Regions from separate parts of the Mycobacterium sp. SMC-8 genome, predicted to be linked through region 3. Evidence: predicted binding sites of a transcription regulator. Region 3 holds the regulator's gene; each other region holds the start of a gene.

What was found. Region 3 encodes LexA, which represses DNA repair genes until DNA is damaged. Its sites were predicted from a motif close to CGAACANNTGTTCG; they were not measured.
Region 1: KXD97_RS31865 (HNH endonuclease signature motif containing protein) is a predicted target of LexA. The motif match lies at 3,173-3,186, and genes of this name have one in related genera.
Region 2: KXD97_RS13230 (DUF222 domain-containing protein) is a predicted target of LexA. The motif match lies at 1,773-1,786, and genes of this name have one in related genera.

The regions. Positions count from the first base shown of each region.
Region 1 covers NZ_CP079866.1:10,685-21,017, reverse strand. The annotation lists gene KXD97_RS31885 (TetR/AcrR family transcriptional regulator) at 118-804, opposite strand; gene KXD97_RS31880 (dihydroxy-acid dehydratase) at 794-1,552, shown strand; gene KXD97_RS31875 (cytochrome P450) at 1,646-2,851, shown strand; gene KXD97_RS31870 (ferredoxin) at 2,848-3,039, shown strand; gene KXD97_RS31865 (HNH endonuclease signature motif containing protein) at 3,191-4,567, shown strand; partial or broken gene KXD97_RS31860 (hypothetical protein) at 4,605-5,081, opposite strand; gene KXD97_RS31855 (DUF6431 domain-containing protein) at 5,372-5,947, shown strand; gene KXD97_RS31850 (hypothetical protein) at 6,006-6,314, opposite strand; partial or broken gene KXD97_RS31845 (PaaI family thioesterase) at 6,399-6,653, opposite strand; gene KXD97_RS31840 (hypothetical protein) at 6,652-6,849, shown strand; gene KXD97_RS31835 (antitoxin VbhA family protein) at 6,988-7,137, opposite strand; gene KXD97_RS31830 (hypothetical protein) at 7,173-8,069, opposite strand; gene KXD97_RS31825 (hypothetical protein) at 8,066-8,659, opposite strand; gene KXD97_RS31820 (hypothetical protein) at 10,168-10,333, shown strand, end outside.
Region 2 covers NZ_CP079865.1:2,714,767-2,725,099, reverse strand. The annotation lists gene KXD97_RS13230 (DUF222 domain-containing protein) at 1-1,488, opposite strand, end outside; gene KXD97_RS13225 (IS1182 family transposase) at 1,815-3,362, opposite strand; gene KXD97_RS13220 (NAD(P)/FAD-dependent oxidoreductase) at 3,428-4,636, opposite strand; gene KXD97_RS13215 (Lrp/AsnC family transcriptional regulator) at 4,678-5,124, opposite strand; gene ddaH (dimethylargininase) at 5,238-6,086, shown strand; gene rocD (ornithine--oxo-acid transaminase) at 6,083-7,291, shown strand; gene KXD97_RS13200 (mycofactocin-coupled SDR family oxidoreductase) at 7,288-8,139, opposite strand; gene KXD97_RS13195 (SHOCT domain-containing protein) at 8,188-9,015, opposite strand; gene KXD97_RS13190 (cutinase family protein) at 9,041-9,820, opposite strand; gene tuf (elongation factor Tu) at 10,031-10,333, opposite strand, start outside.
Region 3 covers NZ_CP079865.1:4,035,426-4,045,758, reverse strand. The annotation lists gene KXD97_RS19600 (DUF4192 domain-containing protein) at 1-5, opposite strand, end outside; gene KXD97_RS19595 (serine protease) at 102-860, opposite strand; gene KXD97_RS19590 (proteasome assembly chaperone family protein) at 1,086-2,075, shown strand; gene KXD97_RS19585 (alpha/beta fold hydrolase) at 2,117-3,139, shown strand; gene KXD97_RS19580 (PhzF family phenazine biosynthesis protein) at 3,175-3,861, shown strand; gene nrdR (transcriptional regulator NrdR) at 3,866-4,330, opposite strand; gene KXD97_RS19570 (LysM peptidoglycan-binding domain-containing protein) at 4,508-4,978, opposite strand; gene lexA (transcriptional repressor LexA) at 5,225-5,911, shown strand; gene KXD97_RS19560 (LGFP repeat-containing protein) at 5,925-8,021, opposite strand; gene KXD97_RS19555 (acyl-CoA dehydrogenase family protein) at 8,194-9,369, opposite strand; gene KXD97_RS19550 (molybdopterin-dependent oxidoreductase) at 9,473-10,333, shown strand, end outside.

The DNA of each region.
Region 1 (10,333 bases), on a different replicon from region 3:
CCCTGTCCACGTTAGAGCCGTAGTGGGACAGATTTCTGGGACACACCGACACGGTGTTCACGCTGGTCACCGTGGGTCCGCGCAAGGTGCCTATTTTTCGGTCGTCTTTTTGGGCTGTCAGACCACTTCCTCTACGCCTGAAGGGTTGGCAGTTCGGCGGCGGTGGGCGGCGAGGAAGTCGTCGACGATGTCCGCGCAGTCGTGGTGGGTGATGGTGCGAATTCCGGTCATGCGGGCGAAGGCGAGTGGGCCGACGAGTTGGCACAGTGCCAGTTCGAGGTCGAAGTCGTTGATTTCGGTTCGGGCTTCATCGCTGTGCAGTAGCGCGTCGAATGGTTGTCGGTATTGGTCGACGACACGGGCTCGCAGTGCTCTGGATGCGTGGCGGTCGTCGGTGTCGTCTTTGGCGCCGGTAGGTCCGAGCGAAAGCCATGCCAGGGTGGTGACGTGCAGCGGAGCGTCGTTGAACAGGGTGGCTTGGCGGCTGAGTAATTCGATGAGTTGATCGCGCAGGGATCCGCTGGTCGGCGCCGGTGTGGTCACCTGCGGAAGGAGTCGCTCGAATGTGGCTGCAAGCAGATGCGATGAACTCTGGAAATGCCGATACAGCGTGGTGCGGGCCACCTTGGAGGCTTTGGTGACCGCATCGATGGTGACGGCTTCGACCCCTCCTGTGCTGAGAAGTGTTGCGGCAGCATCCAGTAGCCGGTTGCGTGAGCGGATTCTTCGCGGGTCGATGTCGTCATCGGGGGTAGCGCTGATTGGCTCCCACGCCGGCGGCATCCCCGCGGTGATGAAGTCCATCGAGACCCTGCTGCACACAGACGCGCTGACCGTCAGCGGCAAGACCGTCGCCGACAACCTGCCCTCCGGCATCTCCACCGCCGCAGACGTCATCGCCACCATCGATGCCCCGTTCCAGCCGCCGCAGGGCCTGGCCGTGGTGCGCGGCAACCTGGCGCCCACCGGCGCAGTGATCAAGTGCAGCGCGGCCACCCCTGCCCTGCTGGTGCACCAGGGGCCCGCCGTGGTGTTCGACGACATGCGCGACATGATGGCCCGCTTCGACGACCCCGACCTGGACGTCACCGCGGATTCCGTGCTGGTGCTGCGTAATGCCGGCCCGCGCGGTGCCCCCGGCATGCCTGAGTGGGGCCAGCTGCCCATCCCCAGCAAGCTGCTGCGCCAGGGCGTCACCGACATGGTGCGGATCTCCGATGCCCGGATGAGCGGAACCGCCTACGGCACGTGTGTTCTGCACGTCAGCCCCGAGTCGGCCGCGGGCGGTCCGCTGGGCCTGGTCCGCGACGGCGACATCATCGCGCTGAACGCCCACGCCGGCACGCTGGACCTACTGGTTCCCGACGACGAACTGGCCACCCGCCAGGCGCCACCCCCGCGCCATCGACAGCGTCGTGGCTACGCGGCCATGTACGTCGACCGTGTCCTGCAGGCCGACCCGGGGTGCGATTTCGACTTTCTGGTCGGCCGCTCCGAGCAGCCCGAAAACGAGCCGGACGCCATTTTCGACGGCTGGGTGGGGGGCTGGTGAGTTAGCGGCTTCTTGGCGATCCCGCCCTGGTCAACGGCCTGATCGACGCTTTCCCAACGCGGACCCAACAGCCTCGCGTGTACCGTCGACACCATGACCCAGGCACCTGCCTCACCTCCGCTGCACATGCAGCGTGTCGACTTCGACCCCATCCCCACCCTCGGCGAGATCCGCGAGACCGAGGGGGTGCGCACCGTCATCAACGCTTTCGGCATGCCGGTGTACCTGGTGACCCGCCACGACGACATCAAGACGGTGCTCTCCGATCCGGAGCGGTTCTCCAATGAGCGCCCGCCAGGGTTCGTCGTACCCGGGGCACCCGAGGTGTCCGAGGAAGAACAACGCGCCGCCCAGTCCGGCAACCTGCTGGGCCTGGACCCACCCAGGCACACCCGGTTGCGCCGCATGCTCACCGGCGAGTTCACCGGCCGCCGGATGAAGCGCCTGGAGCCACGGATCACCGAGATCGTGACCCAGCATCTGGACGCCATGGAAAAGGCCGGTCCACCAAGTGATCTCGTCACCGACTTCGCATTGCCCATCCCGTCACTGGTGATCTGCGAGTTGCTGGGCGTGCCGTATGACGACCGCGACGATTTCCAGCACCGCACCAGCCGCCAGCTCGACCTGTCGATCCCGATCGAGGAACGCTTCGAGCTGCAGCGCGCCGGGCGTGCCTACATGCAGGCGCTGGTGGCCGGCGCACGTCGCTCACCCGGTGACGATATGCTCGGAATGCTGGTGCGCGAGCATGGATCCGAGCTCACCGACGACGAGCTGGTGGGCATCTGCAGCCTGCTACTGGTGGCCGGTCACGAGACCACCTCCAACATGCTCGGCCTCGGCACCCTGGCGTTGCTGCAGCACCCGGATCAGCTGGCCCTGGTGCGCAACGACCCCGATGCCGTGGGCCCGGCGGTGGAGGAGCTGCTGCGCTGGCTGTCGATCGTGCATTCGGGCATCCCCCGCATCACCACCAACGACGTGGAGATCGCCGGGGTGCAGATTCCCGCGCACCAGCTGGTGGTCGTCTCACTACCGTCGGGCAACCGCGACCCGAGCTTCATCGACAACCCGGAGGTATTCGACGTCCGCCGCGGCGCCATGGGACATCTGGCGTTCGGCCACGGTGTCCATCACTGCCTGGGCGCACCGCTGGCCCGGATGGAGATGAAGATCGCGTTTCCGGCTCTGTTGCAACGCTTTCCGACCCTGCGCCTCGACGAATCCTTCGACGACGTGGCCTTCCGGTCCTTCCACTTCATCTACGGGCTGCAGTCGCTGCAGGTGGCCTGGTGAGGGTGCGCGCCGACCGCGACGTCTGCATCGGCGCCGGGGTCTGTGTGATGAACAGCGAGGCGGTCTTCGACCAGGACGACGACGGGATCGTGGTGCTGCTGGTCGAGGATGTGCCCCCAGCCGAGCAGGACAACGCGCGAAAAGCCGTGCAGCTCTGCCCCTCCGGAGCGCTGAACATCGTCGAGTGAACGGGCGTTGACACTGCACCCACCGTGACAAAGTGCGAGTGACAGTCACGCTGGTTGCAGTCTCGATGAAGTACCAAAAACCCTGTGTCACTTGGGCATCTGACGTCACATGGCGCGGATTTTTGTCGGTGGTCGCACGTATGTTCGAGGCATGGGTAGCTCAGCCGTCGCAGACCGGGAGGCGATGCTGGCTGCCCTGGCGCAGATCGAAACCCTGACCGCGCAGATGAATCGCCTGTCGATCGACGCGTTCACCGATGTCGAGTTGTTGGATGTGCAGCAGCGTCTTGAAGCTATCGCCCGCGCGCAGCCGGTCCTCGATCATCGGGTGTATCAGCGGATCACCTCCCAGAGCTCACCGATATCCCTGGGCGCCAAGAATTACTCGGCAGTGCTGTCGCAGCGGCTGCGGATCTCCAGCTCGGAGGCGCGTCGGCGGTTGGACGAGGCGGCGTTGTTGGGGCCGCGGACCTCGCTGACCGGTGAACCGCTGGCGCCCTCCATGCCCACGTTCGCGCGTGGTCAGGCCCAGGGGTTGATCGGCGCCGAGCGCATCAAGCATGTGCGGTGGTTCTTTCGTGAGCTGCCCGGGTTCGTGGATTTTCAGACCCGGGAGAACGCCGAAGTCCAGTTGGCCCAGCATGCCTGCGAACTCGGACCCGCCGAGTTCCGCACCGCCGCCGCGCACATGCTCTACCTGCTGAACCAGGACGGCGAGCTCTCCGATGAGGACCGCCAAGCCCTGGCTTATATCCGGGTCGGCAAGCAACGCCCCGATGGGATGCGGCCCTTCGAAGGACTCCTGACTCCGGAGGCGTGGGCCACCTTAGAGCCGTTGATGGAGCGCAACGCCGCCCCGGGGATGTGCAACCCCGCTGACGAGCACCCCTGCCTCGACGGCGAACCCACCGACGAGCAGATACGCAACGACACCCGCACCACGGGCAAACGCAACCACGACGCGCTGCTGGCCCTGTGCAAACGCATGCTCACCACGCAGCCGACGGGGACCATCAACGGCCTGCCCGCGAATGTCGTGATCACGGTGAGTCTGACTGATCTGGAGAAGGGCACCGGCCACGGCCTGACCGCCGGCGGCACGAGGCTGCCGATCGCCGACGTGCTCAAGTTCGCCGCCCACTCCCGCCCGTGGCTGGCGCTGTTCGACGGCAAGGGCCTGCCCCTGCACCTGGGCCGGGCCCGCCGGACCGCCACCCTGGCTCAGCGGCTGATGCTGCTGGCCAAACACCGCGGCTGCACCATGCCCGGCTGCAGCGCGAGTGCCTACCGCTCCCAGGTGCATCACGCCAACCAAGACTGGAAGGACGGCGGGCGCACCGACATCGAGGACCTGACGTTGGCGTGCGGGCCGAACAATCGCATGGTGGAGACCGCCGGCTGGACCACAAGGAACCGCCCCACAGACGGCGTCACCGAATGGATTCCGCCCCCCGAGCTGGACTGCGGCCAGTCCCGCACCAACAACCTCCACCACCCCGAACGGATCATCGACCACGACGATCCGTAGGCGGACAAGACCCAAACCTGCTCGCCGACAGCGGGAATCAGTCGCCGTCGCGGTGCAGGTCGATCAGCCCGGCCTTGCTCAGCGCGAGCACGCTGACGATCAGCACCCAGACCGGGAACGCCAGCGTCAGCCACACCGTCACGTCACTGGCCACCAACAGCGTCAGCGCCACCACGTAGGTGAAGATCACCAGCCCCCGCGACACCAGGCCGGTCTTGAGCCAGATGGTGGCCAGCGACATCATGAACACCGCTGCCATTCGCAGGGCGTAGGTCTTCGACAGCGCGATCAGCAGTGCCTGACCGAACACGTGCACATCGGCTCCGTAGTCGGCGCCGCGGCTGGCCACCAACGCCACCCCCACGGCAGACGACACGAAGATCATCGCGAGGAACAGCAGCCCACTGCCCAGGAAGACCGAGGCGAAGAACTTGTCCTCGAACCTGCCCAATCCGTCGCGCACCACTCCGATGAACCACAGGAAGCAGATGCCGGCGAACGGCATCAGCACCGCCTGTTGACCGTCCTCTGTGTGACGACCACGGCGGGGGTGATCGTCATTGAAGTTGTCGAAATCCCGGGTCGGGGACGGCGGTCGTCTGCATCATCAGCGTGCCCACGAACGGACCCCGCGCTGGTCTGCTCGCGCAGAGTCCATTTCGGCTCCGGCGCGATGCCGAATCCCGAGATCGTCACAATCGGTGACGGCGGACGCGTCGATTCTGCGGTCGCCCAACACGAACTGACCCCTATCCCGGTTCCCGGGTGATAGGTAAGGCTGGTGGATCATGGACTGGCTCTGCGGTGATCGTCGCGCGCACCGGCGAACTGGCCGAGAAACTGCTCGCCGCCGGCGAACTCCGCTGCCCGCGGTGCCGCGACGGCCAGCTGACTTCTTGGGGCTACGGCAGGCGGCGCTCCGTGCGCGATCACGACGGGACCACGATCACGGTGCGCCCCCGCCGCACGCGATGCCGGTCCTGCTCGTCAACGCATATCGTGATGCCCGCCGCTCTGCAGCCACGCCATGCCGACACCACCGCAGTGATTGGAACAGCATTGCTGCACAAAGCAAATGGACTCGGACACCGGCGTATCGCGGCGACCATGGGGCGGCCGGTGTCCACCGTGCGCCGCTGGCTTCGCCGACTACCGCCAGAGCACCTGGACCGTCTCGCACGCGACGGGACCGAGCAGCTGCTCGCCCTGGACCCCGACACGTTCACCGCGCTGCGCTACCGAGGGAACATGTTGCACCACGCGCTGTCGCTGTTGTCGGCAGCGGCCTACTGGGACCGCCGCCGCTACGCCCTCGGTGAGCCGCCGTGGACCCTGATCGGGATGTACACCCGCGGCCGCCTTCTGGCGCCACCCGGCTGACCCTCCGACGTCCCCGCGCTGCCGCCGGGGGCGTCATCACCATGCCTGCCGACAGTCGTCACCATGACGACCACCGCGTCGCCGCGACGATTACCCCGTCACAATGCAGACCGACCCCCGAAATCACGTCTGCATCCACAGTGACGCCATCGTCTGCATCCTGAGCGACGGCCAACACCGCCGCCGCGCGCACCTTGCCCTCCGAACCCTCCACCCACTGCGCGCCCGGCTGGGCGCCTTCGGGAAGCGCGGTGTGGATCAGCGCGATCGCGACGCCGAACAGCACGGCGAACAACACGCCGGCCAGGCCAGCCGCGCGTGGGGTGGACAGCCGGCGCACATCGCGCTCGGGACGTTCGGTGGTCACGTGATCATGGTGCCGCCGAAACTGCGCGGGGTGCGGGATTTCAGGGTAAAACGCCGCACTGCCTGCAGTCTCGGCGCCGACCCGTCAGGGCTGGCCGGCGAGCAGACGCACCATCAACCCGTTGGCCTCGGCGAGCACATTGCCGTCGGGGTCGCGCAGCTCGGCGTTGACGAACGCCTTACGGCCGTCGGTCTCCCGGATCCAGCCGCGCGCGGTCAGCGTGGTGTCGATGGGCGTGACCTTGCGGTAGTCGACGTGCAGGAAGGCGGTGCGGCTGATCGGCCGGCCCGCGGCGTGGATCACCATGCCGAACACCGAATCGAACAGCAGCGGCACCATGGTGAAGTTCGACAACCAGAAACTCATCGAATACACCCGAGCCGCCGGCTGCCGCGACACCCTGCACTACGAGCACAAACGCCCCCACGCTGACGCGCTGCTGGCCATCCCCGACGCCATCGCCTGGTGCTGGGCCAAAGGCGGGCACTGGCGCAAGCTCATCAACCCCGCCGTCACGGTCACCCGCGACGTGTGACCAGGCCCCAAAAATCGCGAAGCCCGAGCGCCACGGTCGTCCGGCCGGGTCTCGGGCTCACTTCCTGAAGCTCAACGCAACAGGCACCACCTATGATAGCCCACACTGCGCTGCCCTGATACCCACACTGCGCCGGGGTCACCGGGCGGGTTGCCCGAACTCCGCGATGACCTCGGCAACGGCCTCGTCGTAGGTCAGCACGCCGCGCTCGATTCGATCGAGGAGATCACGCGCGCCCGGCGAAACCTCGTGGCCGGCCAGCCCGCTCGCCGCCACAGCGACGGACACCGCCTCGCCCTGGGTGGGCGAACGCCTGGGCGTGTTCAACTCCAGTACTCCGGTATCCGCTCCAGCCTTTCGCGGTAGGCCGGGTCAGTCAGCTCCGCCAGATGCACATCCGCCGCGTCTCTGTCTCGCCATTGGCGGGCGCGGGCGGTCGCCTCCGCCACCCAATCGCTGAGCACCGGCCCGACCCCAGGTGTCGCCCGCTGCAATGTCGCCCGGTGCAATGTTGTGGCCGCCGCGGTGGCGCTTTCGGTGATCAGGTCGCGGCGCTGCTGCGCCAACTCGCGGACACCGTCCGCCTGGCGGGTCCACACCTTCATCCCCTGGAGCACGGCGATATCGCCGTGGCCCTCGCGCTGCTGGAGCATCCGCTCTGCACGCTCTCTGCTCTGCACAAGCTCCTCGGCCTCCTCGACGCCGACCACCTCCAGCGCCGCACACCACCAAGCCCGCAGCGCCTGGCCTGCACTCACCTCCCCCGCGCGGGCTGGTTCCCACGCCCACCAGGCCTCGGCGTCGTTGTCGGCCAGGTCACGCAGTGCCAACAGCACCTTTTCGCCTGCCTCCTGGCTCGGCCCCACCGGCTCGGCGGTAGCCGCAGCCGCGGCCGCCGTTCGCCGCACAGCGATTACGTCAAAGCCGGGCAGCCCCGGACCCAGGCGAGGTATCTCCACTGGTATTGGAGCCGGGCGAGGTATCACCGGACCCACCCGGGGCCAACCCTGCCCCGGCGACACCGCCCGGATATGGCGCGCCGCATCGCCCCGCCACCAGTCCGGGTCGCCTGCGCGGGCTACCCGCAGCGCCGCAGCGGTCCGGTCCGCCCACATCACCCGCCAGTCCTCTTCGAGTTCGCCGTCACGGGCAGCTTCCAGCAGCGCCCACAACACCGCCCGCCCGGTTTTGTGCCAGGCCCACTCCTTCAGGCTGCTCATCGGCGCTGCCCCGGTTCGAGCACCGCGAGGGCCTGGTTTAACGCTCCGTCGACGGCATGCCCGAACCCGGCGGCCCAGCCGCAGTAGGCGACATCGGGCAACGACACCGGCTGGTCCCGCCAGCATCCCAACATTTCAACGATCAGCGCTGACCGGTAAAAGTGCCGGTAGAACCCGCGCTGGGCCTCGGACACATCAGACTCGTCGGCGTCCAGCACCCCATCCGGGTGCAGCACGCCGCGCTCCGCGACGTGCTTATGGTGGGCATCCCAGTCGACAGGCTGGCCCGCGCCCAGCCGCTCCACCACCTCACGCCGGTCGTAGGGGTCCACCAGCGGCGGGGTCATCGGCGGTCGATCCGCCTCCACAGCCTTGGCCTCGTCCAGCACCGTCTGCGCGACCGCCTCGGCCACCCGCCGCCACATCGCCTCACCCAGCACCAGCTGCGTCTTGGCCCAGATATCCGGTGCCACCGCCTCCAAGCGATGCCGGTAGCCACCACCAGCCGTTGGCGCCTCACCCGGCGATCGGCGGATATCGGCGTCACGCACCGCCTCAAACTCGCCCACCCACTCCCGTGGCTGTTGCACCCCAGCTCCGAGCTCACCAGCGCGCGCGGCCGAACATCGGTCACCCGCGCCAGCTCCTCGGCGTGCGCCGCCAGCAGCTTCGCCGCAGCACGGACCCCGACGAACCGGTGCGCCCAGTCGATCGGCAGTGCGTGGTCATAGACCGCCAACGTCGCCGAGGCCGGGATCACCACACCGGGCGGCACATAGGCACCGTCGCCAACCGTCGAGGCGATCGCCACCACCTGACCGGTCGGCAACGCCAGCACCGACACCGCCCACTCCACCCAGCCGCCGTTCAGCAACTCCTTCCGCACTTCGGTACCGCGCACCAGACCATCGAGAATCCGCCGCGCCAACACCAGCTCCGCACTCGGCAGCGGCTCGCCCGCCGCCACAGCACCAGCCGCCGCACCAGACCCAGAACTCGACGCCACAACCGGCGGCCCACCAGCGCTCTGCTGCGGCGGCGCTGACGTGCCTGGCGGCTGAGCCGAGGTCGGCAACGTCGCCGCACTCGGTGCCGGAGCACCACCACCGCCACCGGGCGGCACATACGGCATCAGACCACCCCCACCACCGCCGCCAGGAGGAACCGGTGCCATACCGCCGCCGCCGGCCGGGGCCGGTGCACCCGGCGCGGCCGGTGCCGGGGTCGGCGCGCCCCCTCCCTGAGCAGGAACCACCGGAACCTGCCCACCACCGGGCGACGCCGCCGCCGAAGAAGGATGCGGGCCGGCGAACTTCTCCAACGATGGTGTCGGAGACACCGCGCCCGAAGCGCCCATACCCGACGCCAAACCCGACTGGAAACTACTCGCCGCACTCGACAAATTCGGATTACTCGACAGCGCCTCCGACATCGACGACGCCGGAGCCGTCGCCGCATCCTTCAACGAACTCCCGCTCAACGGATTCAAACCGGTCGGCATTTGCGGCGGCCGTACCGAGCCCACGCCGCCCATGCCCGAGCCCACCCCGCTGCCCGCATTGCCCATCTGGGGTATAGCTGTAGGCGACGTGACGGGACTGGCCAGGGGCGTCACGGGTCGCTCGACCTCGCCAGCTACTGGCGCTGGTGCGTCCGCAAACTCGTTGCCGGTGGCTGTGTGATCCACCTCGACCACTTCGTCAGCGACTCTCGCTTGGTCACCCTGGAGGTGTTCATCCCCGGCCCCCTTGGCGTCGCTTACCGTGTCCGCCGCCGACCCCAAGTCGCGGTCGGCTTTCTCTCGCGGCTCGTCCACGGCAGATTCGTTTTCGGTGGTTGTTGGCCCTGCCTGTGTTCCGTCACGCGGGCTGTCCTCGCCCGGCATAGGGGTCGGTGGCGGGGTCGCGGCGATGTCTCCCAGTGCGACGGACTGTGCTGTTGCCGCTTCTGTTTTGTATGGGGCAACAGAGAACGGTGTCTTGGCCGTTTGTGCTGCCTCCCAAGCCTTTTGAGCGGCATCCCCGATGCGCGTTAGGTCTGTTTTCAGCCCGACCACCGTGCTCTTGTAGGACTCCCCGGTAACGGCTTTCGAACCGAGATGATCCGCCACGGCGTAGGCATGATTCATCATCTCGGTGAGCCGTTCGACCCGCGCATCGCCGGCCTGCCCCTGCAAGAGGTTTGGACTCTCGGACCGTTTGCGTTTGAGCGTGTCGCCGTAGTCGGACAACCGCTGCTCAGCGGCCCGGTGCTCATCGACCACA
Region 2 (10,333 bases), 1.3 Mb from region 3:
GCGGCCCGACCCGGGTGCAGGTGGGGACATCGGCGGCAGTTCCGCGGTCGTCGTGTTCCACGCCGGGAAGAACAGCCGACTCCCGGGCGTGGTGGTGTAGGTGTGCCCGGCCGGCGTGGTCCAGATGACGGTGCCATCGGGTAGTTGTCTGTCGCGCCAGCCGTTGGGACCACCCCAGAAGGTTTTCATCAAGTGGTGCGTTCGACACTTGCAGTGCATGTTCGACGCGTGAGTCGGCCCGTACGGGTAAGGCACGACATGGTCGATGTCGCAACGCTCGGCGGGAACACCGCAGCCCGGGAAGCGGCAGAACAAATCGCGGGCGCGGATGAACGCGGCCAGCTTCGCCGAGGGCTGATAGCGCGGTTCGGGATCAGGGCCAGGCAGCCACAACGGCTTGATCAACGCTCCCGAGCGGATGGCCTCAGCCAACGCCACGATCGGCAGCACCTGCGCCTGCGGAAGCAACGCCACCCCGGAATCCCTGGCACACGAATCAAGACCGGCCTCAACAGGGTCGGCCTCGGGCCGGGCCTCGGGTTCGGACTCGGGCCGGGTCTCGGGTTCGGACTCGGGCCGGGCCTCGACAGGTTCGGACTCGGCAGGTTCGGACTCGGGCCGGGGACGTTCGGATTCGACCCTGATGTTGTGCTGTTCGCGGTCCTCGGCGGCGATCAACTGCTTTGCGGCATCGATCGCCGCCTCGTCGGCGATCACGTGAATCACCACAGGCGATTTCGCCGGACCGCTCGCGGTGCAGGCCGAAGATCCGCACCGGCACCGCAGGTGGTCTTCGCCCCGACCGATCGCGCCCATGGCATCGGAGCGCCGCTCACCCATCGAACGCGGATCCGCCTCACACAAACCGTTGACCAGCCGGGCAATCCGCGCCTTGTACGCCGCGGCGTCCGCAGCCAACAACAACCCCCACAGCGACGTGACCGCCTCAGGGTCCTCATGTGCCCCGATCTGCACATCCCGCTTCTTGAGGACTTCCTTGGCGCTGCGCACCGCGTCGGGGTCGTGGCGCTCGATCACGGCGTTGATCTTGTTGACCAGTTTCTCCTCCGACAGCGGTCCCCACGTCTCGGCCTTACCCGCCAGCGCCGCGTCAACGACGGCGATGATGTCGTCGGTGACCAGATGGGTGCGCCAGGTGATCTCCGAAATCAACCGGGCGCTCAGGCGCCCCTGCAGGTACAGGGCCCCAACCTTGGGCAGCCGGTAACGCAGCGCCGTCGCAACACACATCTGAGCCGAGGCGCGCTGCTGGCTGATCGACAAAGCGGCCCCGACCTGGCACGCGGCGTTCTTCCACGGATCAAAAGCCCACAGGCCTCGTTCGTCATCCTCATCGACCGTCAGATTCACCAACTCGGCGATCGCGGCCAACTTGCGCGCCCCGGCCTGGGCTTCTTCACGCGCAGCCTGTTCGATCGCAGCGACCAGGGCCGGCTCATCCAACCCCGCATACACTCTATCGAACACATGTTCGATTCTATCTGGCCCCGCCGACAGGTCAGCGCACTGATTTCCTCCGGCGCCGCCCCCTTTGACCGGCCGGTTCCACCTTACAGTCGACGTCCGAGACATCGACTGAGACATCGACGCCCGCTCAGCGGCGACCCAGCAGGCGGCCTGTCGTGCGAACAGCTAGGAGTCTGCTGAATTAGTGGGTTGATGGGGCGGGGCGTCTCAAGCGCTCGTCGGCGCGTGTGTGAAGTCACAGGCAGGCCGACAGATTCGGGATTGCCCCGCCGTTTGGGGCGTGGCAATCCGATGTTCGCGCCGCAAGGCCGCCGGGATGTCTGGGCTTAGGCGATGGCCCAGGTGGTGCCGGTGTGGGTCAGGCCCATGCTGATCAGGCGGCGCAGGTTCAATGCGGCGGCGCGGTGGTGCAGCCAGTGGTTGTTCTTGCTGACGCCGCGGTAGCGGACTTTGCGGTTGCCGCGGGTCAACCAGGCGATCGAGCGTTCCACCATGGGGCGGTGTTGGCGGTACTCGGCCTGCCATTCGGGTGTGCGCGCGATGGCCCGGGCGGCACGTAGGTGCGGTTCGTGTTCGCTGATGGTGAGCTTTCGCCCACGCACTGCGGTGGTGCACAGGTGCCTCAAAGCGCATGACCGGCAATGCTTTTCGAATGCGGCTCCACCGCTAGGCCCGATGGGGATGGTGTGCTCGGCCGGACACGTCACGGTACGGGCCGCGAAATCGATGGTGAAGTCATCGCTGGTGAACCCACCCGGGACCGGGGTTCTCAGCGGGAGCGGTTTGATCACGGCGACATGCTTGAGCTCGGCCAGCGTCGCCCGTGCCTGACCGGTGCCGTAGGCCGAATCGCCGAGCACCCGCACCGCCGTCGTCTCGTGTGCCAGCAGCGCCAGTCCGATGACGGCTTCGTGATTGTCTTGTCCGCTTGCCTTGGTCAGCGCGCAGTCGGTGATGATCCCGGTATCAGGTTCGACCGCGATGTGGGCCTTGTATCCGTCCTGGCGGCGATGCACCGTCTTATGGGCATGGCGGGCTTCGGGATCCACGGTAGAGATCACCCGATCACCGGCCACCTTCTGCGCGATGCGCCACTGCCCGTCGGTGCCATCAGAACCCTCGACCGGTTCGACGTCCTGGCCGGCGACCAGCGCCAACAACGACACCGCCTCAGCGGCGCGCGGGCCCAGTTCCTGGTCGGGCAGATGCCCCAGCAGCCGGTGCGCATCGCCGACCAAGGCGTCGACAAGCTGGTCGCGGGCGGTTCTGTCGTTCCAGGCGATCGCCGGTTTACCCGGATCGCTGTAATCGTGGGCGGTGCAGTAAGTGGTGATCACCTCGCCGGCCCCTGGGACTTCGCGCCCGACCCGGCGGATCGCAGCGATCAGCTGGGTTACGGTGTCCTGGGTGGACACCGCATCATCGAGCACGGTGGAGTCCAACGCTCGCCGCGTCTTTTTGGCCAACACACCGGTCTGCGCCACGACGGCCTTGACCGCCTCAAAGATCCGGTCCGGCGCCTGCGAGGCCGCCAGCCGGCGCCGCCAATAGGTCAGCGTGGTCGAGTGAAACGCCGGCGCGGTCACCGCCAACCCGCACGCGGCTTTCCAGCGCAGATCGAAGGTGACCGCGTCCACGGTCTCGCTATCAGAGAGCCCGTGCAGGGCCTGCAAGGTGATCACCGAGGCCATCACCTCGGCCGGCACGCTCGGACGCCCCCGCCGCGACGGGAAAAGATCAGCGAACATCGCCTCGGGAAACAACTCGTGGCGGTGTTCGGCCAGGAATACAAACATGCTGTCGGACTTCAGCAGATGCCCGGCAACCGACTCCGCATCCAACAGCTCACGCTGATCCTCAGAATGCCCCTGCATCCATTAATCATCTCGAGAACCCAGCCACAAACCCCGCCACCACGCCGGATTAATTCAGCAGACTCCTAGCCGAGCAGTTCCGAAATCGGCGCGCCCGCAGCGATCTTGGCCCGCACCTTCATCACCTTGCCAGGGAACCCGCCTCCGACCACGCCGACCACAATGCCATCGCGCTCGTAGTAGGCCAGGAACTTGCGTCCGTCGTCCTCGACGATGTGCACGGTGTCGGTGGCCTCGGGCTCACCGAGGGCCTGGATCTTCACGTCGTACTGGTCGCTCCAGAAGTACGGCACCGAGACCGCGGCAGGCGGTTCCTGACCGAGCATGGTCGGCACCAGAACGCGCGCCTGGTCGGCGACGTTGCTCCAATGCTCAACGCGCACTTGACCGCCGACGGTGTCACGCCACGAAGCGACGTCACCGATGGCCCACACGTGTGGCGCGCTCGCCCGGCCGGCCTCGTCGCAGACCACACCGTTGTCTACCTCGATCCCGCTACCAGCGAGCCAGTCCGTCGCCGGATGCGAACCGATCCCGACGATGACGATGTCGGCATCGAGCTCCGAGCCGTCGCTCAGCGTGACCTTGCGGACGCGGTCGTCCCCGCTCACGCCCGAGACGCCGACACCGCAACGGACATCGACCCCCTCGGCCCGGTGCAGTCTCGTGACCAGCTCGCCGATCGGCTGCCCCAGCACCGACGCCAGCGGCGCGGGCTGCGGCTCCACGAGCACCACGTCGACGCCCATCTTGCGCAGGCTGGCAGCAACCTCGCAGCCGATGAATCCGGCGCCCACGACGACCGCGTGCCGCGCCGTACCGGCCTCCTGCCGGAGGGCGAGACTCTCGTCGAAGTTACGCAGTACGTGGATGCCCGGCAGGTCCGGAAAGGACGGAATGCGCTTCGGCACAAGCCCGGTCGCGATGACGAGCTCGTCGTAACCGAGCTGCGTTCCGTCGCCGAGGGTTACGGTCTGCGCGGCGGTGTCGACCGACTTCGCGCCGTTGCCGAGCAGCACGGTGATGTCGTTCTCGGCATAGAACTCCGCCGGCTTCAACGTCACGTCGTCGGTCTCGGCGCGCAGCACCTCTTTGGACAGCGGCGGCCGGTCATACGGCAGATGGTCCTCGTCGCTGACGATCGTGACGGCTCCCGCATACTCCGACCGACGCAGCTGCTCAGCCGTGCGCGCAGCGGCCAGCCCGCCGCCCACGATGACGACACCGCCTGCTGCCCCGGAAACCTCAGAAGTGCTCACGTGGGCTTTGTACACGATGGCAGCCGGACGATGTGCGCCACCCCACAACTACCCGCTCAGCGCGGCGCGCGCTCGATCAGGTTGGAGAGCACCACGATGCTCTCACTGCGCTCGATGTCGGCGCTGGCCCGGATGCGTTCCAGCGCCTCCTCCAGGTGGCGCATGTCGCGCGCGAGCACATGCAGGATCGCGTCGGAGGTGCCCGTCACCGTCGCGGCGCTGACCACCTCCGGGATGTCCTTCCAGGCCGCACGCAGCTGCGTGGGCGCGATCGTGCCGTGACAGAACACCTGGACGTAGGCCTCCGTGGTCCAGCCGAGCGCGCTGCGGTCGATCACCGTCGTGAATCCCTTGATGACACCGGCGTCCACCATGCGGTCCACCCGGCGCTTGACCGCCGGCGCAGACAGGTTCACCTGCTGTCCGATGTCGGCGAACGTCGCTCGCGCGTTGTCGGCCAGCTCGGCCAGGATGCGCTCGTCTGTCTCATCGAGACGGTCCATCACCACTCCCACGCAACAAAGCCCCACAGAACAGCACCCAGCACAACAGATCTGCGGTAGACACGCAAGATTCGTCGATTGATTGCGTCAACTACCCTCCTTATCGTTGATTCGTGACGACTGACCTCGCCGGCGCCCCGGATACCGCGCAGACCGTTGAACGCACCGCGCGCCCGCGCCGCTATGTCATGACCGCGCCCCTGTACTTCGCCGTGGAGTACGAAATCAACCCGTGGATGGACGCGTCGGCACCCGTCGATCCGGAGCGCGCGCTGTCTCAGTGGGAGGCGCTGCGCAACACGTATCTCGACCTCGGCCACACCGTCGATCTCGTGGAACCGCTGCCGGGGTTGCCGGACATGGTCTACGCGGCCAACGGTGGCACGGTCATCAACGGCGCAGCCGTGGTCGCCCGGTTCGCGCACCCCGAACGCGCCGGCGAGGCGGTCGCCTACGCGGAATGGATGTCATGCAACGGCTACGTTCCCGCGCGAACCCGGCACGTCAACGAGGGGCAGGGCGACTTCCTGACCGTCGGCTCCAACCTCCTTGCCGGTCACGGGTTCCGCACCGACCGGCGGGCGCACGCGGAGGTCGGCGCACACGTCGGCATGCCGGTCATCAGCCTGGAGCTCGTCGACCCGCGTTTCTACCACCTCGACACCGCGCTGGCCGTGCTCGACGACGCCACTGTCGCCTACTACCCGCCGGCGTTCGCGCCGGCCGCCCGTGCGGCACTGGCCGACCTGTTCCCCGACGCCATCGAGGTCGCCAGCGCCGATGCCTACGTGCTGGGCCTCAACGTCGTCTCCGACGGTCTCAACGTGGTGTTGCCCTCGGCTGCAACGGGTTTCGCCCAGCAGCTGCATCAGGCCGGCTTCCGGCCGGTGCCCGTCGACCTGTCCGAGCTGCTGAAGGGAGGCGGCTCGGTGAAATGTTGCACGCTGGAGGTACACCCATGACGGCCATGATTTCGCGCACCGCTTCCACCGTCGACCTCGACAGCCGTCACGTCGCGCACAACTACTCGCCATTGCCCGTTGTGGCCGCGAGCGCGGAGGGCGCCTGGATCACCGACGTGGAGGGTAGGCGCTATCTCGATTGCCTGGCCGCGTACTCCGCGGTGAACTTCGGGCACCGCCACCCCGAGATCATCGCCGCGGCGCACGCCCAACTCGACGCGGTGACGCTGGTGAGCCGCGCCTTCCACTCCGACCGACTGGCCCCGTTCTGCGCGGCACTGGCGGGGCTGTGCGGCAAGGACATGGTGCTGCCGATGAACAGCGGCGCAGAGGCGGTCGAGAGCGGCATCAAGGTGGCACGCAAGTGGGGGGCCGACGTCAAAGGGGTCAGCGACTCCAACATCGTGGTGGCACACAACAACTTCCACGGCCGCACCACGACGATCATCAGCTTCTCCGACGACGAGACCGCCCGTCGCGGATTCGGTCCGTATACGCCCGGCTTCCGGGCGGTGCCGTTCGGGGACGCCGACGCCCTCTCCCGCGCCATCGACGACGACACCGTTGCCGTGCTGCTGGAACCGATCCAGGGTGAGGCCGGCATCATCGTCCCACCCGACGACTACCTGCCGCGGGTACGCGCGCTGTGCACCCAGCGCGACGTGCTGATGATCGCCGACGAGATCCAGTCCGGCCTGGCTCGCACCGGGCGGACGTTCGCGTGCGACCACTGGGACGTGGTGCCGGACGTCTACCTGCTGGGCAAAGCCCTCGGCGGGGGCGTCGTGCCACTGTCGGCGGTCGTCGCCGACCGCGACGTCCTCGGCGTGCTGCATCCCGGTGAGCACGGCTCGACCTTCGGCGGCAATCCGCTGGCCGCGGCGATCGGCCGCACCGTCGTCGGCATCCTGGAGCGAGGCGAATTCCAGCAGCGTGCAACCGAACTCGGAGCCCACGTGCACGCACGGCTGCGGGGGCTGATCGGCCGCGGCGTGCTCGCGGTGCGCGGCAAGGGATTGTGGGCCGGTGTCGACATCGACCCGGTGCACGGCACCGGAAAGCAGGTCAGCCTGCGGCTGACCGAGCTCGGCGTGCTCGTCAAGGACACGCACGGATCGACGCTGCGCTTCGCGCCGCCACTGGTGATCACCGCCGACGAGATCGACTGGGCGGTCGACCGATTCGCCGAAGTGCTGGGCGCCTAGTACTTCATCGTGCCGCGGTCCACCGCGATCTGCGAGCCCGAGATCGTGGCCGACGCGTCGCTGGCCAGCCAGGCCACCACCTCGGCGACCTCCTCGGCTGTCATGAATTCCTGCAGGCCCGGCTTGCCGTCGCGGGCAACCGGTTTGAACGGCATCGGGGCGAAGCTGTGCAGGAAGGTGGGGTACTTCGAGAAGATCTGCATCATCGCGTCCTTCTCGATCATCGGGGTGTCGATGGAGTACGGGTGGATGGAGTTCACCCGGATACCGAACTCCCCGGCCTCCAGCGCCAGCGCGTTCGTCAGCGCCACCAGCCCGTGCTTGGACGCCGCGTAGTGCGCGTTACCCGGGGTGGCCTTCAACCCGGCCGACGAACTGACGATGACGATCGAGCCGCCGTTGCCGGCCGCGATCATCGCCGGCACCGCGGCGCGGATGGTGCGCCAGGTGCCGTTGAGGTTGACGTCGACGACGGTGTCCCACTGCTCCGCCGACAACTCCCAGATGCGGCCCCAGCTCAACACCCCGGCGTTGGCCACCACGATGTCCAGCCGGCCGAACTGCTCGACGGCGTCGGCGACGAGCTGCTGCTGGGCCGCCAGGTCACGGATGTCGACCTCGCGGGCGAGCACCTTGCGACCGGTCGCCTCCACCAGGCGCACCGTCTCGGCCAGATCCTCGGCTGTGGGCATTGCATAGGTGATGGTGTCCGAGACCGGCTTACAGACGTCGATCGCGACGATGTCGGCGCCGTCGGCCGCCAACCGAACCGCGTGCGCGCGGCCCTGACCGCGCGCGGCTCCGGTGATCAGCGCGACGCGACCTTCAAGGGGTGCACCTGATGCCATGGGGATCAGGCTAACAGCAGAATTAGAACGTGTTCTAGAGTCCGCCGATCACAGGTCCGCGATGATCTGCCGGCGCTTGGCGGCGTACTCGTCATCGGTGATCGAACCGGTGGCGCGGAGGGTCTCGAGCTCCTGAAGACGTTGCGCCGTGGTCGGTTCGGCCGACGGCGCCAGGTAGGCGGTGGCCGCCGGCACCGGTGGCGGCGGGACCTGCGCAGCGGCGGCTTGGCGGACGATGTTCTGCACCTGCTGGCGCGCCGCGGGATTGGAACGAAGGTCGATCATGGCGTCCATCCCGATGCCGTGGGCCTTGAGCACCTGCAGGATCTCCATCAGCGCGTCGGTCTGGCCGGTGAGGTCGTAGGTCCGGTTGTCGTCGGAGACGCTGAACGTCGCAGGCATCATCCCGCTCACCAGAGCGCTGCGCTCCCAGTCGATCTGGTAGTCGTTCGTGGTGGGGTCCACCAGCACAGCGAGCTTACGGCTGGTGATCATCGGCAGCCGGCTCACCGACGCGACGACCTGATCCTGCGTCGAGAACGGCGTGATGCCGGGGCCGGACACCTGCAGGTCGAGCTTGACCAGCGGCTGGTCGTTGATCCGGGTGTTGGTCTCGTGGATGCCGACGACCTGCCCCAGGGCCAGCACGCCGGAGGCCTCCAGCGCCTGCTTCTTGGCCGCCGAGCGGACCCCGAGGTTGGTGATCACCAGCGCGATCAGCACGTCGACGGCGGTGATCAACAGACCGACCCAGAACATCCACTTCATCAGCGGGTCACCGCCGGTCGCGAAGTAGATCACCAGGAAGATGGGACCGACGATGCCGCAGAGCAGCACGAAGAGCTGGATCTTCACATATCGCCAGAAAGTCGACATGCGGTGATTATGACCGTTGAAGGGCTCAGGAACCTGCTGTTACCTGCACGGGAGCCGCGGGCAGCGGCGCGGGAGCCTGACTGACGAGCTGGTACAGCGGCATCGTCCACGGATCCATCGCGCTGGCCCGGCGGGCGTAGCTGGTGTGCACCGCCACCGCCGCCGGGTTCATCTCGTCCTCGACCTCGGGATCGTAGTCGCACACCGCGTCGCCGAGATCGCACACGCTGATCGTCCGGGCGCCCATCGTGGGCGGCAACGGTGCAGGCGCATGAGCGAGGATCGGCCAGTCCTGCGCGACGCCCTTGCCGGCGCCCGGCACCGACACCACCGAGCCGATGTTGATGGTCGGGTCCTGCGGCAACCGGTCGCCGTCGGCGACGAGCAGCGCGGCCGCCAGGTTCGGGCTGGCGTCGAGGGAATGCAGGTTGCGGTGCACGACCATGGCGCCCTGCGAGTAGCCGGCCAGCACCACCTGGGTGGACGGGCACTGCGCGACGAACGCCTGGTACTGCTGGCCGAGCGCGGCCGTGCCGGTGTCGACGCTGCCGATGAAACCGGCCCAGTCCAGGATGCCGCCGTCTTCGGGCACCTCGGTGGCGGGATAGTTCACGGCCTCGGCGGTGATCGTCCGGCCGGTCTGCTGCACCAGCGACGCGAAGTCGCGGTAGGACTTGTAAACGACCCGCCCCATGCCCGCGTCGGCGGACGGGTCACCGGCGCGCTCGCCGGAACCGGCGGCGCCGATCCAGTGGACATCGGGACAGGCGGGCTGGGCGGATGCGGTACCGGCCGTCAAGCCCATGATGGCAGCGCCGCCGAGAACGGCGGCGCCCGCGACTGCGGCAATGCCAGAACTGCTCACTACGAACCTCTTCACTTCGAACCCGGCCGACCCCTCGACAGCCGTCGCACCATACATCGGACTTGCCGTCGGGGGCGTTACACGGCTTCCCCCACACAAAAGTGGCGCCCACCCGTTCGGGTGAGCGCCACCTTGTGTGGTGAAGCTAGATCACTTGATGATCTTGGTAACCCGGCCGGCGCCGACGGTACGGCCGCCCTCGCGGATCGCGAAGCGCAGGCCCTCGTCCATGGCGACGGGCTGGATCAGCTTGACGGAGATGTCGGTGTTGTCACCGGGCATCACCATCTCGGTGCCCTCGGGCAGGGTCACCACGCCGGTCACGTCCGTGGTCCGGAAGTAGAACTGCGGCCGGTAGTTGTTGAAGAACGGCGTGTGGCGGCCGCCCTCGTCCTTGGACAGGATGTAGACGCTGCCCTCGAACTCGGTGTGCGGGGTGGTGGTGCCGGGCTT
Region 3 (10,333 bases):
GCCATGTGGCCAACCTCGCAACCGGCCCCGACGCCGATCGGGCGAAGACGTCCCGGCGGCACGCAACTGTGGATGAAATCGGATCTGGGGATGAATCGCGCTTAAGGGCAGCCGTCGTCGAACGGAGCGGACACCTCGTCTCCGGGCCCCCCGGCCTGCGCGCGTGCCACGAGCTCCGCGAGTCGCTGGTCGAAGGGCGGAGAGAACGACACCTCGTCGGCGCATCCACCGCCGTCCAGACCACCGATCAGACCGGTCACCGTCCCCCCGGAGATCCAGGGGGCGCCGGAGAAACCGTTGACCACCCCATCGCAGTGCAGGGTCGGGAAACCTTGCCGTTCCGGCACGGCCGGGGCCCGGCAGACCTGCGGACCACCGGCACCCGACGGATACCCGATGACCGTCACCTCCTTCCCCGGGCCGGGTGCTGCCCCGACGTCCAGTCCGTCGCCTGCCACCGACGCCAGCGGCACGCCGTCGTCGCGGCTGACCCGTGCGACCGCGTAGTCCGCGGCGGGGTCACGGCCGTCCAACCAACGGGTGTCGAAGAAGACCGCGTCGATCTGCCACCCGTCGCGCGCAGTGGGGCCCGCGCCGTAGCCCGGGACGAAAACCGCGTCGTCACCATCGGACAAGCAGTGCGCCGCGGTCAGGATCAGATCACCGGCGGGTGACCTCAGCACTGAACCCGTGCACGTGTGCAACTCCGAACCGTCGACGAACACCGCTCCCACCCGCGGATCCGGCGACACCGGTCCCGCCGACGGCCGTACGCCGGTGGACGGCCGGTACTCCGGGGCCGAGCATGAGGTGAGCAGCACCGCTGCCGCGACCACCAGCGCGGACTTCACGTCGACCATTCCTCCGATCTTCCCTCACAGGGACGTCACCGGCGTTTCCGCGACCCACACCCGGGGTAGATCGCCGGGCACCGTGCCGGAATGTCACGTCGGCGTGTTCGCGCTCGAACAAATGGGTGACGTCACGTGGCCCCGCGCGGCGGCGCCGGACACGTGCGAGACACTTGGTGTTCACGGTTCACCCGCATCACCCGTTGTGGTCACCGAGGCGAGGAGGCGAGGCAGATGGCTGACGATGAGCACGACCCCGGCCAGCAGTATCAGCCGGAGCAGACCGGCATGTACGAGCTCGAGTTCCCGTCCCCGCAGCTGTCCTCACCCGACGGTCGCGGTCCGGTGCTGATCCATGCGCTGGAAGGGTTTTCAGATGCCGGGCATGCGATCAGATTGTCTGTCCAGCACCTCAAGGACACGCTCGACACCGAACTGGTGGCGTCGTTCGCCATCGACGAACTGCTCGACTACCGGTCCCGCCGCCCGCTGATGACGTTCAAGACCGACCACTTCGCCCATTACGACGAGCCGGAACTGAATTTGTACGCGCTACACGACAGCGTCGGGACCCCGTTCCTGCTGCTCGCGGGTCTGGAACCCGATCTGCGCTGGGAACGGTTCATCACCGCGGTGCGACTGCTGTCCGAGCGACTCGGGGTGCGCAGGGTGATCGGACTGGGCTCCATCCCGATGGCGGTTCCGCACACCCGTCCGATGACGCTGACCGCGCACTCCAACGACAAGGAACTGATCGGCGAGCATCAGCCGTGGGTGGGCGAGGTCCAAGTGCCCGGAAGTGCCTCCAACCTGTTGGAGTACCGGATGGCCCAGCACGGCTACGAGGTGGTCGGGTTCACGGTGCACGTCCCGCACTACCTGGCACAGACCGACTATCCGTCGGCGGCCGAGACCCTGATCTCCGAAGTGGCAAGGAACGGCTTGCTGCAGATTCCCACCGCGAAGCTGACCCAGGCCGCCGCGGAGGTGTTCGACAAGATCAACGAGCAGGTCGCCGCGAGCGCCGAGGTCGCTCAAGTGGTGGAGGCCCTGGAGCGACAGTACGATGCCTTCGTCGCCGCTCAGGAGAACCGGTCCCTCTTGGCGCGGGACGAGGATCTGCCGAGCGGGGAGGAACTCGGTGCCGAGTTCGAGCGGTTCCTCGCTGAACAGGCCGGTGAGAAGAAGCGGAAGGACAGGGACGACCCGCGGGAGGGCCTGTAATTCCGCCTGCTGCCAGCCGTCCCGACAACGAAGTGGGCTACATGACCGACCGCAAGCCCCACCTGCGCCCGGTGCGTGAGATCACCCCGACGCTGAAGTTCTGCACGATCCACGGCTACCGGCGGGCCTTTCGAGTAGCCGGTTCCGGACCGGCGATCCTGTTGATCCACGGTATCGGCGACAACTCCACCACATGGAGCACCGTGCAGACCCAACTGGCGCAACGGTTCACCGTGATCGCCCCCGATCTCCTGGGGCACGGCAAGTCGGACAAGCCACGGGCCGACTATTCGGTCGCGGCCTATGCCAACGGCATGCGCGACCTGCTCTCCGTGCTCGACATCGACAGCGTCACGGTGATCGGGCACTCCCTCGGCGGCGGGGTGGCGATGCAGTTCGCCTACCAGTTTCCGCAGTTGGTCAACCGTCTGATACTGGTCGGCGCCGGCGGCGTGACCAAAGACGTCAACATCGCGCTGCGCATCGCCTCGATGCCGATGGGCAGCGAAGCGCTGTCCCTGTTACGTCTTCCGCTGGCGCTGCCCGTGCTCCAGGCGCTGGGCCGCGTCAGCGGGACGGTACTCGGATCCACGGGGGTGGGGCGCGACATTCCCCACATGCTGCGCATCCTGGCCGACCTGCCCGAACCGACCGCCTCATCGGCCTTCGCCCGCACGCTGAGGGCGGTGGTGGACTGGCGCGGCCAGGTGGTCACGATGCTCGACCGCTGTTATCTGACGCAATCGGTTCCCGTGCAATTGATCTGGGGTGACCTCGATGCCGTCATCCCCGTCAGTCACGCGGAGCTGGCGCACGCCGCCATGCCGGGTTCCCGGCTCGAGATCTTCCGCGGCTCAGGCCACTTCCCGTTTCACGACGACCCGGACCGCTTCGTCGAGCTCGTCGAGAAGTTCATCGACACCACCGAACCGGCCGTGTACGACCAGGAGTATCTGCGCAGCCTGCTCCGCACCGGCGTCGAGGAGGGCACCATCTCCGGCCCGGTCGACACCCGGGTGGCGGTGCTCGACGCGATGGGTGGCGACGAACGCTCGGCAACCTGACCGGTCGGCGTCGCCGAGCACGTAGCATCGGGCTCATGGCCATCGAAGTGACAGTGCTGCGCGTTTTCACCGACAAGGACGGACATTTCGGGAACCCGCTCGGTGTGGTCGACGCCGCTACCGTGGACCCGGCCGACCGGCAACGCATCGCCACCGAATTGGGATACAGCGAAACGATTTTCGTCTCGCTTCCGCGAGAGGGCACCCACAGCGCCCAAGCCCACATCCACACCCCCACCACCGAATTGCCGTTCGCCGGGCATCCGATAGTGGGTGCGTCGTGGTGGCTGAGAGACCGCGGCATGCCGATAAAGACACTCCAGGTACCGGCAGGGATCGTCCAGGTCAGCTACGGCCACGACCTGACCTCGGCTAGTGCTCGCGCGCAATGGGCTCCGGTGTTCTCGATCCACGACGTGGCCTCGCTCGAAGAGCTCGCGGCCGCCGATCCCGACGACTACGCCGACGAGTCCGAGCACTACCTGTGGACGTGGCTGGACGAGGCCGCAGGCACCATCCGCTCGCGCATGTTCGCGCCGTACCTGGGGATTCGCGAGGATGAGGCGACCGGCGCGGCTGCGGTGCGCATCACCGAGCATCTGAGCCGAGACCTGACGATCGTCCAGGGCGAGGGGTCGATCATCGAGACGAAATGGAGCCCCGAAGGCTGGGTGCAGGTCGCCGGCCGGGTGGTCGACGATGGACAGCGCCAACTGGAGTGACGCCTCAGCTCTGGGCCGTGACCTTCCGATGGGCACGCAGCGCCTGTATCTCGCGCTCGAAATCCTCGGCTGACGAGAACGAGCGGTACACCGAGGCGAATCTCAGGTAGGCCACTTCGTCGAGCTCTCGGAGCGGACCCAGGATCGCCAAGCCCACCTCATGGCTGGGCACCTCCGGCGAGCCGGTGGCCCGGACCGCGTCCTCCACCTGCTGAGCAAGATGATTCAGCGCGTCGTCGTCGACCTGCCGGCCCTGGCACGACCGCCGCACCCCGCGGATGACCTTCTCGCGACTGAACGGCTCGGTCACGCCACTGCGTTTGACCACAGCGAGTACCGCCGTCTCCACCGTGGTGAACCTGCGTCCACACTCGGGGCACGACCGGCGCCTGCGGATCGCCTGACCCTCATCGGTCTCTCGGGAATCGACGACCCGGGAATCGGGGTGCCGGCAGAAAGGACAGTGCATCACCGCTCCTTCGCCGCTCCGACAGTCAATCGCTTCGAACGCCATTGAGCGTACCTGCGTGGAACACGGGCGGCTCATGGCCGGACCCCATGGGGTGTATCTCATCGGGCCCCGTCCTCACAGAGCTCGGGCAGCACGGGCGATCAGATCCCGGCTGCGATCAGACGACGGGTGCGATCAGACGACGGGTGCGATCAGGGTCTGACCTGCGGCCAACGCCGCCGACTCGAGTTTGTTGAGCTCCCGGATCCGATCGACCACGTCGGCGACCGGGACGCCGGGAGCGACGCGCTGCGCGACCTGGTGCAGGGACTCGCCACTGTGCACCTGCACCACGGCGAGCCGTCCGGGGACCTCGGCCGTGCCGGCGGCCAGACTGCCGAACTGCCCGACCAGGCCCAGCCACAGCGTGATCGCGCCGGCGACCAGCGCCAGCAATACGGTGGTAGCCGGCGTGACCGGGCGGCGCCGGTGCGGCGCACGCGACATCAGCACGCCGGTCCCCCGGTGTCGCACCGGCGCAGCGCCGGGCCATCGGGACGGAGACCGCCGGCCCGGCCGCGCCGGCCGGACCCGGCCCGCGGTCACCTGCAGGCGCGGTGCCCGCTCGAACTCGTTCCATGTCGCGCGGTCGTCGAGAATGGTCATCAGTTCGCCTTTCGATCCGAGAAGTGTTTCGCTCTTGTGTTCGAACGATAGTCGATCATCTGTTCGATGAATAGAACGCGTGATCGAACTGTTGCGAACGCTAACCGAAGGCACCGACACGTCCGGGTCGTCGCCTCCAGGGCATCACCGGAGAGCCTCCGCGGGATCCCGGCCTCGGCCGCCGGCATGCGACACGCCTCGAACACATGTTTGATTATCGGCCGTGACCGGGCTACATTCGGGCACATGAGCGACGACAGCAATGACAGCACCGGCGGCCGCGGCCGCGATTCGGGTCTGACCGAGCGTCAGCGAACGATCCTCGAAGTCATCCGTGCGTCCGTGACCACCCGCGGCTACCCTCCCAGCATCCGGGAGATCGGTGACGCGGTCGGATTGACGTCCACGTCGTCGGTGGCCCACCAGTTGCGCACGCTGGAGCGCAAGGGGTATCTGCGCCGCGATCCCAACCGGCCGCGGGCGGTCGACGTCCGCGGGGCCGACGACAACGCCACACCGGTCGTCGGGACGGACGTCGCCGGTTCGGATTCGCTACCCGAACCCACGTTCGTGCCTGTGCTCGGCCGCATCGCCGCCGGTGGACCGATCCTGGCCGAGGAGGCCGTCGAGGACGTCTTCCCACTGCCCCGTGAGCTGGTCGGCGAGGGTTCGCTGTTCCTGCTCAAGGTTGTCGGAGAGTCCATGATCGACGCGGCGATCTGCGATGGCGACTGGGTCGTGGTCAGACAGCAGAACGTCGCCGACAACGGCGACATCGTGGCGGCGATGATCGACGGCGAAGCCACCGTCAAGACGTTCAAACGCACCCGCGGTCAGGTCTGGCTGATGCCGCACAATCCAGCCTTCGACCCGATCCCGGGCAACGACGCCGTGGTGCTCGGCAAGGTCGTGACGGTCATCCGCAAGGTCTGACCGGTCGGACGGCCTACTCGCCGCGTACGAAGCCGTTCGTGAGCGCGATCTCCTCCGTGGCGAACCAGATCTCGACGGGGGCGTCGTGATAGTCGCCGCTGTCCGGCGTCCAGTACAGGCCAGATTTGGTGTCGGCCTTGATCGGATAGCCCTCGGGGATCTCGCCCGGGTCGTCGAAGGGCATGTGCAGTGCGGTGCCCAGCGGCAGCGGCTCGTCGACGTCGATGCGCGCGTGACGTCCGGTGTCGGCCATGGGATCGCGCGCCGGTGGTGCCGCGGCGACGTTGACAGGTTCGTCGGCAGGTGCGATGACCGGCTCACCGACCGACGCGATGAGCGGCTCGCGGTCGGCGTCCAACTCTGTCTGCTCGGCCACGATGTCGTGCGCGTCGCCACGGCCGCCGTCGACCACATCGTGCGAGGGTGCTTCGGCCTCGGGTGTCAGCACCCGTGTCGGCGCGGTGTCGACGGCGTCGGGATCCTCCTGCGCGTCGCCGGAGTCGGCGGCCGGCCCGTGCTCGTTCTGATCTTCGCCGGGTTGCGCCCCCCAGAAGCCCTGCACGTCCGACCGGAAATCCTCGCTCGACGCCGGCGCCGCCGAGCCCAGCGATCCCAGACCCTCGCGGGCGTACCGGTCCCCGAACAGTTCGTCCTCCCGGCCGTCCTCGTGGGCCTGCGCGCCGGCACCCGACGGTACCGGCTCATAGGCGTGGCCGTCCGGGGCGCCCAGACGGCCGAGCAGGTCGTCGTCGCGGCGACGACCACGGGTGCGCAGCACCGCGAAGCCGACCAGAGCGGCCAACAGCACAAGCGGGACGATGGCCAGCAGCCACCACCAGGTCCACTTCAGCCCGGAGCTCTCGCTGTTCTCCGAGGGCTGCGATGTCGGCGGCGGTGCCTGCGGGGCCTGGGCGCCGGGCACCTCCAGACCGACCAGTTGCGGAGCCAGACCGGCGGGTTCGGTGCTGAACTTCTGCGTTGTGGTATCCCACGAGATCGCGCCACCGGCGAACCGCTGGGTGATCACATCACCGGTCTGCGTCTGATCGGCGACCGGCGCGCCAAGCTCCCCGGTCGCACCGCCGAGCTTGTTCCACGCCGCGTTCATGGCGCCGCGCACGATCACCGCGCCGTGGTCGGGCGTCCAGAAGATCACCGGCTTGTCGTCCGCGGCGAAGGCGCTGATGCGACTCGCCGGCGCCAGTCCGCCGTTCTGCTCGCTGGTGATCGGGAAACCCAGATCACCTTCTGGACCGCCGACGCTCTCGTACTTCTCCAGCACCTGGCCGGTGACGACGTTGGCTCCGGTCTGCGGGCTGTAGAAGATCTTGCCGTTGACGAAGTCCTGGCCCATACCGTCGGAGCCGATCTGGTACGGCTCACCCTCGGCAGCTCCGAGCGGGCCGAGGGCGCCGCCCGCGGCGCGGCGTGCGGCGTTGATCGCCGCGACCGGGTCGTCGGCAATGACGAGGTCGCCGAGCTGGCCGGCCAGCTCGGGCGGCACCGTGGTGAACTTCTTGGCGCTGGAGTCATACGACAGCTCGCCACCGGTGAACTTCTGACTCACTACGGAACCGTTGTAGGTCTCGTCCTCGGAGGGCACGCCGAGCACGCCGGAGGAACCGCCGAGCCTGTCCCACGCGGCGTTGATCGGTCCGCGGACCACCCTCGCGCCGGTTGCCGGCGTCCAGAAGATCACCGGTTTGTCCGACGCACTGAACGTGCTGTTGCGGCTCTCGGGTGCGCGACCCGGGCCTTCGTCGATGGTCGGGAATCCCAGGTCGCTGTCGGCAGGCCCACCCAGCGACTCGTATTTCTCCAGGATGGCACCCTGCATGAAGTGCGCACCGGTGGCCGGGGTGAAGAACATCTTGCCCGCCGCGAAGTTCTGAGCGAAGCCGTCACCGGCCGGATACACGTCACCCGATTTCGGACCCAACGGCCCTGTGTCGCCACCGCCGGCCTGCCAGGCCGCGGTGATCGCATCGTTTGCTTCGGCCTCGGGTTGCGCCGCCGCGGACGGGGCCAGCAGGAGCGCGGTGGCGACCCCCAGCAGCCCGACCGTCAGACGACCGACCAAACGTAGGCGCAGCATCGGCTGCCGGCTCATTCTTCCTCCCCGCGGTCGGCGACTGGTCCTCGTGCAAGCTCCACGCAAAATTCTGAGAAAGTTACCGCGTGCGTTCACTCTGCTTCAGTGGACGTCGATAACCAAGTCACCTCGCCGAATCCAGGCCAAGAATATGCCCGTCAGCTGCGCGCTGTCGCCGATCCGGCCCCCGTCAGACGCCCAGACTGCGTCCGATGATCTCCTTCATGATCTCGGTGGTACCGCCGTAGATCGTCTGCACGCGGGCGTCCAGGTACGCGCGGGCCACGTCGTACTCACGCATGTAGCCGTAGCCGCCGTGCAGCTGCAGGCAGCGGTCGATCAGGTGGACCTGCTTCTCGGTGGAGTACCACTTGGCCATCGCGGCCTGCTCGACGGTGAGCTTGTCCTCCAGATGCAGCTTGATGAACTCGTCGACCATCATGCGCACCACGGTGGCTTCGGTGGAAAGCTCGGCAAGGAGGAAACGGCTGTTCTGCTGGCTGCCGATCGGCTTGCCGAATGCCTTGCGCTCCTTGGCGTACTGCAGCGTCACGCCGAGCACGGCCTCCATCGCGGCGGCCGCCATGATCGCGATGCTGATCCGTTCCTGCGGCAGGTTCTGCATCAGGTAGATGAAGCCCTGCCCCTCCTCGCCGAGCAGGTTCTCCGCGGGCACCTTGACGTCGGTGAACGACAACTCCGCGGTGTCCTGTGCATCCAGGCCGATCTTGTCGAGTTTGCGGCCGCGCTCGAAACCCTCCATCCCGCGCTCGACCACGAGCAGCGAAAAGCCCAGGGCACCCTTGTCCGGGTCGGTCTGGGCCACCACGATGACCAGATCGGAGTGAATTCCGTTGGTGATGAACGTCTTGGCGCCGTTGAGGATGTAATGATCACCGTCTTTGACCGCGCGGGTCTTGATGCCCTGCAGATCGCTGCCGGTACCCGGTTCGGTCATGGCGATGGCAGAGATGAACTCGCCGCTGCAGAACTTCGGCAGCCACCGCTGCTTCTGCTCCTCGGTGGCCAGTCTGATCAGATACGGCGCCACCACGTCGTTGTGCAGGCTGAAGCCCAGCCCGCTGTAGCGGCCCGCGGTGATCTCCTCGGTGATGATCGTGTTGTAGCGGAAGTCGTCGACGCCGCCGCCGCCGTACTCCTCGGGCACCGCCATACCGAGGAAGCCCTGCTTGCCCGCCTCCAGCCACACGTCCCTGTCGACGAGCTTGTTCTTCTCCCACTCCTCGTGCTGTGGCGCGACGTGCCGTTCGAGGAAGGTGCGAAACGACTCCCTGAACATTTCGTGTTCGGGCTCGAACAGCGTGCGCTGGTAGGCGATGACTGGCGTGGCTTCGGGTGCGCCCATGACAACGTCTCCGTCGGGGTCGGTGCGGACAGTTGCCGCCAAGGTACCCCATCCAACCGGATGGTTGGTCGGACCTGCTGACCGCGCGGCGCGGCCTAGACTCATGGCCGTGGCCGCAGCTCAGACCAGCCTCACACATTGGGGAGCATTCCGGGCCACCGTGGCCGACGGCGACATCGCATCGGTGGCACCGCTTCCCGGTGACCGCGATCCTTCCCCGGCCCTGGGCAACCTGCCGGGCTCGATCCGGCACGCCTCCCGGGTCACCGCCCCGGCGATACGGCGCGGATGGCTCGACAACGGACCCGGTCCGAGTTCGCGCCGCGGCGCCGACGAGTTCGTCGCGGTGTCATGGGAGGAGCTCACCGAGCGTCTGGCCGATGAACTGCGCCGGATCGTCGACACCCACAGCAATGAGGCGATCTATGGCGGTTCCTACGGCTGGTCCAGCGCCGGGCGCTTTCATCATGCCCAGAGCCAGGTTCATCGATTCCTGAACTGCATTGGCGGATATACCTTTTCACGCCACTCCTACAGCCTGGGAGCGACGGGGGTGATCATGCCCCGCGTGGTCAGCACCCACGACGACCTGTTCAAGCGCTCCACCCAGTGGGACGTCATCGTCGAACACACCGATCTGCTGGTGTGTTTCGGCGGGATAGCGCTGAAGAACACCGGCGTCAATCACGGCGGCACCACCGAACACCCGGCCCGCGAGGCACTGAACCGGTTCCGGGACCGCGGCGGGCACCTCGTGTCGTTCTCGCCGTTGCGTGACGACGTCGACGACGAATGCCAGTGGTACGCACCGGTTCCGGGTACCGACGTCGCGATCATGCTGGCACTGGCCCACGTGCTGGCCACCGGGGGCCTGGCCGACCGCGAGTTTCTGTCCGCCTACTGCACCGGTTACGACCGGTTCGAGCGCTATCTGCTCGGCACCGATGACGGGATACCGAAATCG